DNA from 3 places in the Solitalea lacus genome. Region 2 is predicted to be linked to each of the others. Evidence: riboswitches for the same ligand, from Rfam matches in the RefSeq annotation. Region 2 holds a riboswitch; each other region holds the start of a gene.
The links. A riboswitch is a leader RNA that binds a small molecule or an ion and turns the genes downstream of it on or off. The one in region 2 is predicted to bind cobalamin.
Positions count from the first base shown of each region.

Region 1: it holds a riboswitch for cobalamin, as region 2 does, so the genes downstream of both, L2B55_RS12130 (TonB-dependent receptor plug domain-containing protein) here and L2B55_RS09555 (uroporphyrinogen decarboxylase/cobalamine-independent methonine synthase family protein) in region 2, are expected to answer to the same signal.
Region 3: it holds a riboswitch for cobalamin, as region 2 does, so the genes downstream of both, L2B55_RS03870 (TonB-dependent receptor plug domain-containing protein) here and L2B55_RS09555 (uroporphyrinogen decarboxylase/cobalamine-independent methonine synthase family protein) in region 2, are expected to answer to the same signal.

Region 1 covers NZ_CP091740.1:2,820,631-2,822,903, forward strand. The annotation lists gene L2B55_RS12125 (serine hydrolase) at 1-614, opposite strand, end outside; cobalamin riboswitch at 670-919, shown strand; gene L2B55_RS12130 (TonB-dependent receptor plug domain-containing protein) at 1,023-2,273, shown strand, end outside.
Region 2 covers NZ_CP091740.1:2,253,875-2,256,147, reverse strand. The annotation lists gene L2B55_RS09565 (cysteine-rich CWC family protein) at 1-20, opposite strand, end outside; gene L2B55_RS09560 (PAS domain-containing protein) at 20-508, opposite strand; gene L2B55_RS09555 (uroporphyrinogen decarboxylase/cobalamine-independent methonine synthase family protein) at 616-1,473, opposite strand; cobalamin riboswitch at 1,630-1,827, opposite strand; gene L2B55_RS09550 (CTP synthase) at 2,179-2,273, shown strand, end outside.
Region 3 covers NZ_CP091740.1:916,891-919,163, reverse strand. The annotation lists gene L2B55_RS03875 (glycosyl hydrolase family 95 catalytic domain-containing protein) at 1-101, opposite strand, end outside; cobalamin riboswitch at 610-809, shown strand; gene L2B55_RS03870 (TonB-dependent receptor plug domain-containing protein) at 920-2,273, shown strand, end outside.

The DNA of each region.
Region 1 (2,273 bases), 570 kb from region 2:
ATTTTACCACCAGAATAAAACTGCATAGGATTGGTATATCTGGCTGTAATCGTATCATCGCCCACCACATACCTGTTTAAAATTCTAACATCTCGAAAACCCTTTTCCTTCAACCTTTCATCGATATATTGCTGTCCTAAAAACTCATACAAACGGTTATAGGCATCATTATCGCTTACAAGAAGAATCTTTTTTATATAATTAGAAATCGATGGAAGTCCGTTTGAAGCCGAAGTATCAACACTCACAGCGATTTGCTTGCGGGAAGCACTGTCAATCTTCAGCGCAGCTTCCTTGTTTAGTCCATTAATATTTAGCTTATTGATCTTTTCAAGAGAAAGAAGTGCCAAAGGGAGCTTTACAGTGCTTGCTGCATAGAAAAAACGGTTTCTATCTACATTAAAAGTATACGTTTTAAAAGAGGGACGGTTGTTTTTATCACGATTAATTTGCGTGTAAACCACTTGTACTTCATGTTTATCCGGATCATTGAATATTTCTTTAAACAGTTCCGGTTTAGATTTAAGCAGCTTTTCAATGAAATTTTTATCTGCTTGCGCTGTGGCAACTTTATTAAATAAAATAATAAGCAAGAGCACTAAAACTTTCTTCATATAATAACTCTTAAAGCGTTTCAATTTCAACTTTTGCAATTTATAAAAGCAAATCCTAATTTTGCATTGCATTTGGTTTGCGTTTTACCCTACTCAGAAACGCAATTAAAAGGGAATCAGGTGAAAATCCTGAACAGGCCCGCTGCTGTAAACTCAATTACTTATAGTTCATTGTTTAAATAGTATTCATTGAATTAAAGAGTAAAAATTTCTTCGGCCTACAAGCCACTGTTGAACACACAACAACGGGAAGGCGCTGCAAGAAAAGAGTAAGTCAGAAGACCTGCCAATGCTCGATAATTATTTCATAGCTTTCGGGGACCAAAGCTGGAATGTGAATACTGCTAGCGTATTTCCATTTACTTTCCTTGTTAGTTATGAGCTTCTTCAACTCATAAACTATCAAAATTGAAAAAAACAATTACTTTACTGACGCTTACTGCCGTTTCATTAACAGCATTTGGCCAGGACAAGAAGTTAAGCCTGGACGAAGTTAACGTTACAGCTACTAAATTTGCCAAACAATCATCTGAGACCGGAAAAGTAGTTTCTATCATTTCCAGAGAAGAGTTAGAACGTAGCGGAGGTAAAAACATTAACGACCTACTGAATATTCAGTCCTCTTTAACTCTTAATGGAGCTAACTCTAACCGTGGCATAAATATTTCAACTTTTCTTCGTGGAGCCCCAAGCGGTTACGTGCTGATTTTAATTGACGGAATTCCGGTGAATGATCCTTCCCAAATTTCAAATGATTATGATCTGAATTTAATCAGCTTGGAAATGATTGACCATATTGAGATTTTACGCGGCGGACATTCAACCTTATACGGTTCGGATGCAATGGCAGGTGTAATAAATATTATTACAAAAAAAGGTGGAGATAAGCCTGTAAGTTTAAATGCACTCTTAACAGGGGGCAGTTACAATACTTTTAAACAAAACTTAGGTGTAAATGGACGCTTTAAAAAAGTAGATTACAACTTTTCTCTTACTAACGAAGATTCCAAAGGTTTTTCAAGCGCTCAAAAATTTGGAGATACCGGAGAATTTGACAATGATGATTTTCATCTAAAAGCAATTAATGCAAATTTAGGATGGGCTGCTACATCAAATTTAATGATAAGACCATTTGTACGATACAGTGACTCAAAAACGATGATCGATTATGGCGCATTTACCGATGATAAAGATTATAAAGGGAAATCCTCTGAACTTGCTAGTGGTTTTACAAGTAATTTAAAACTCAATTCAGCCGACCTGTTTTTCAATTATAGCTACAATAATGTAAAGCGTTATTTCCTGAACGATAGCATTACAGGCCCACAAGAATATAGTTTAAGCGATATGAAAGGTCAGCTTCATAATGCAGAAGTTTATAGTAAGTTTAACCTTTCTAATTATATTGAGCTTTTAACAGGAACTAGCTACCATTTTGCTAACACCAATCAGATTAGCAAATACATAAGCCCTTACTGGCAATCTACGTCAGAGCTAAATGGTGATTCAGCAAAAAACTCTATTGCCAGTGTATACGCTTCATTTTTCCTGAAAAATCTATATGGTTTTAATTTTGAAGGCGGGGCTCGATTTAACCATCATTCTATTTACGGAAATAACTTTACTTACACCATAAATCCATCTTTTTTGGTTGATGAA
Region 2 (2,273 bases):
TTCGGTTCGTGTGTTGCCATTATATTATTTTTTTGAAAACCACAAGATTGACTAATTCCTTTTGTTTATTAAATACTGCAAAACCATTGATTTCACAATTGTACTTTGTTCTGTTTTTTCTGTAATTCACAATAATTGCCTTAAACGGCTCCACCATACTGATGGCATCCTGAGTCAAAGATTTAATATTCGGATCGATTTTAATACCCTGAAATAAATTTAGAGGTTTACCAATTAACTCGTCAGGCAGATAACCGTTTATTGCAGTTATGTTCCTGCTTACAAATACAATATTTAAACCAGTATCTGCTATAATGACACAACGGTTATGCTTGCAAAGTTCTGTTTCAAAATCAAAATCATGTTGCCATTTATGTTCACAAGCGAACTTTTTTAATGCAGTAACGTCTTTCAATTTTGATGAGAGTCTAAAATAACCTTCCATAAAAACATCCCAGCTGTTAAGCGGAGTTCCTAAAACAGTTCTCGCATTATAGCGATTTAGCATTTTGTAGTATTCGTCTCGAACAGGCCTTTAGTAATTTTGGTACTTTAATATTGTTGACCAATACAATAACATAATTTTGATGAACAAAAAACCCTTAATAAAGCGAATTAGCTTAGGCATTCTAGGTGCTTAGGCGCCCGAACCAAATCAATATGCAAAGCCTCATTTTGAAGCTTTGTAGCGAACTCAATATTGTCTCGTAAACCTTCAAAATAAGTTGTGAGCAAAATTTTTATTCCAAAACATTTCTTCTTTATCTCATTATATGCCCATTCAAATGCTTGTTTTTCAGCTGAAGTAAAAGCAAGAGCCAGAAACGGCTCTTCAAGTTGAACCCATACAGCTCCCAGACTCTTTAGTTTATTCAAGATTTCGATATAAACCGGAACTAGTTGCTTAATAAGTTCAATCTTTTGAAAGCCGTTTTCTTTCTCTTTTCCGAGTAGTAGGTAGGATACGGGGCCAATGATTACGGGTTTTGCTTTTTCGCCTAATAGTTGCTTGGCGAAAGTATATTCACTGAATAGTTTGTTAGAAAATAATTTAAATGACTGATCAGCGGTAAACTCAGGAACAACGTAATGAAAATCAGTATCAAACCACTTGATCATTTCCATTGCTTTAATGTCTAATCCGTCTTTCTGATAACCCCTAGCCATAGCAAAATACAGGTCGAGTTCTGTATTGCCTTTTATGTCAGTAAGAATTGGTGTGTACCGTGATGGAATTACTCCCAACAACAATGACATATCCAAAACATGATCATAATAACTAAAATCGTTACAAGGAATTAAATCTATACCCGCTTGAAGTTGTAACTGCCAGTTTTGATACCGCAGATGTTGTACAGTTTGCTCAAGGTGGAACTTATCGGATTTACCTCCCCAATATTCCTCACAAGCTTTTTTAAGTTCACGCTTGGATTCCTTGAGTGGGAAACCAGGATTGTTTTTTAGCATACGCATAAAACATTGTTGAAACATTAAATAAATTAATGTTCCTTACAGTTTTCGGTATGCTTTCGGGAATTTGTGTAGATTAATTAAAATGAGCTTAAGCTGATACTTGCTTTATCAACAGAACACATCTTTTTATGACTACTGCTTTATACCGCGAAAGCATTTGTCTTACATAGTGAGGCAAGTATCCTGGCTTGTAACATTGTTATCGCCCTTCTCATTCTTTCTAAAGAACAATGGGTATGAGATTATAATAACAATTTTTACGTTACTTACAGTTGCGCGACAGCCCATGATTTGCACATGGTTCCTTATTTAATGCCAACCTAATGGTTAGTAACCTTCCTATCGAAACAAAAATGTAAAGAACTACGGAGGCAAATATAATTAGAATATGATTGACAATGGCATCATTTGACATAATAATAATAATTAGATAGTTTGATCATAGATCCTTTTAAATATTGAGTATGATTATGTATAGAAAGACCCCAAAAAAAGTTGGCAAAACCACCCTTCTTTGGGGTCTTTTTTTCCACCAATCAAGAGCAACTTTCAATAAAAGTGGGTTCACAATGCTCAAAATCCCTGCTTTAGTGCTTTAGCAGCAATACTTTATCACAATATGAACTGAATTTAAATTCAGGCAGTCATCATCCCATTATTTTTCGTACTTTTGCAACCCGTAACCAGCAGGCATCATTTGAGATTATGACTAAATACGTTTTTGTTACGGGGGGTGTTACCTCTTCGTTAGGGAAAGGAATTATTTCAGCTTCATTAGCTAAATTATTACAATCGAGGGG
Region 3 (2,273 bases), 1.3 Mb from region 2:
GATTTATCTTGTGCTTTTACCTTCCCAACAAAAAAAGCAGTCAATAATACAACAGCAATTAATGGATTTTTTGAAATTATTACTGAGCCTATTTTTTTCATTAATACTTTTTAAAATATCGTGATATCATGCCGTATTCACATCAGTCCACCTTCGCCTAATATCAATAGCTTGAGTTAAACTACCAATATCACAGGTAAAAGCTGGTTTATGGTTATTTTAGTAGAAAATCACTCTTGCAAGTGCCAAACCGTTGCTAATGGCAATTTCACTTCGTTTCTTAATTCTTTATTTATATTCTCCTTTGTTAAGCTAACTGTTTTTAATATTGTCCACAAGTCACTTTCTGATTTTAGCAGCCCGATTAGTTTGTCTTTGCCATATACTCGCATAGTCCTTTCATATTTGTCTCGCCAAACTGTTTGTTGGCTATGTTTTTTTACTTCGCACGGTGCTTGCCCGAAGACACCATGAAAACTGCACCGCCTTAGCCCGCCGTGTGGTAAAGATATTAATGGTTTTGTGATTTCCTAGTTACAAGTCACGCACTTATCCTCCACAATGGACTACCTACATCCAATTCTTTACCGATATTTTCTTCTCATTTATTATCTTTGGCCCCGCTATGGTTTAACAAGCGTTGTTCAATGCTTGTTGATTAAAAGGGAATCAGGTGAAAATCCTGAACAGACCCGCTGCTGTAAGTCCTTAAAAAGATGTTGAGCAAACACTAATGCCACTGTCGATAAGATGGGAAGGCGCTCAACATTGGGATAAGTCAGAAGACCTGCCATGTATGCATACAGTTTAAGCTTTCGTGGACTGAAGCTTGAATCCTAACGTTGGCCAATTAAAGGTTAACCATTGGTTTTCATTTTATTCTATGGAGGCTATTTGATTAAACATCAACATAGCTAGCATGTCATTACCAGTTAATGGGTATTCTTCATTGGGAAGATTATATCCACATATTCTTTTTTTGTGCTTTTTTACCGGCGTCTCCAGCAAGGAGGCCCTTGGCCAAACCGATACGCTTAAACGCCTAAAAGAGGTGGAGATAACAAGTAAAGCGTTGCCGACCCAGCCCGGTATGGCGCCCGTGCAAACAATTAACCGCTACAGTCTGCAGCAAATTCAAGCGTTTCAATTATCAGATGTGGTTAAGCATTTTGCCGGTGTTACCGTAAAAGACTACGGGGGCATCGGTGGCCTTAAAACCGTTTCGGTACGCGGATTAGGTGCCAATCACACAGGTTTTTGCTATGATGGAATTACCATTACCGACAATCAAACCGGACAAATTGATTTAGGTAAATTCTCTGTAAACAATGTCGATCAGATTTCACTCACAATTGGCAATCCTGAAAGTATTTTAAACACCGCCAGGTCATTTTCATCGGCCAGTTTATTAACCGTAAATACTACAGCTCCGGTTTTTACATCAGGGGAAAACATGGCAATGAATGGCCTGCTCAAGGTCGGGTCATTTGGATTAATTTCACCATCTATTACTATTCACAATAAACTTAGTGATAAAGTTTCCAATTCATTTCTATCTGAATTTCAAAATGCAAACGGAAAGTACCCATTTGTTTTACACTATGGAGGTAGCGGTTCAAAAGATGACAGTGTTTCCAGTGAGAAAAGGTCTAATACCGATATAGTAACCCTCCGTTTAGAAGAAAACTTCTTTATAACCCTCAATGAAAAGGAAAAACTCAGTTCCAAAATCTATTACTTTCAAAGCGAACGAGGTCTGCCTGGAGCTACTATTCTGTACAATACGCATTCATCCGAACGTTTGTGGGATAAAACCTTTTTTGTTCAATCTAAATACGAAAAATCTTTCTCAGCTAAAATTGAAGCCCTTTTTAACGTAAAGTATGCAAAAAGCTACTTGCGCTATCTCAACCCCGATTACCTGGGCGTGATAGTAGACGTGCAAGACAACAACTATCACCAAAACGAAGTTTATGGCTCGGCCGCCGCAGTATATAAAGCGTCGAACGAATTTCAGGTTGGTCTTTCAAGTGATGTTTTTTACAACAGCATGGACGCCGACCTCCACCAGTTTGCCTACCCGTCTCGCTTTACCTGGCTTACGGCCCTTAACTCAAAATGGACAAGTAATCGTTTTAATATTCAATTGGGAGTTCTGTCTTCTGCCGTGTATGAAGCTGTAAAACAAGGAGATACTCCTAAAAATCATTTTCGTTTTTCACCTTCTGTACTTGTAAGTTATCAGCCCTTTGCAAACAATAAGCTGAGCTTCC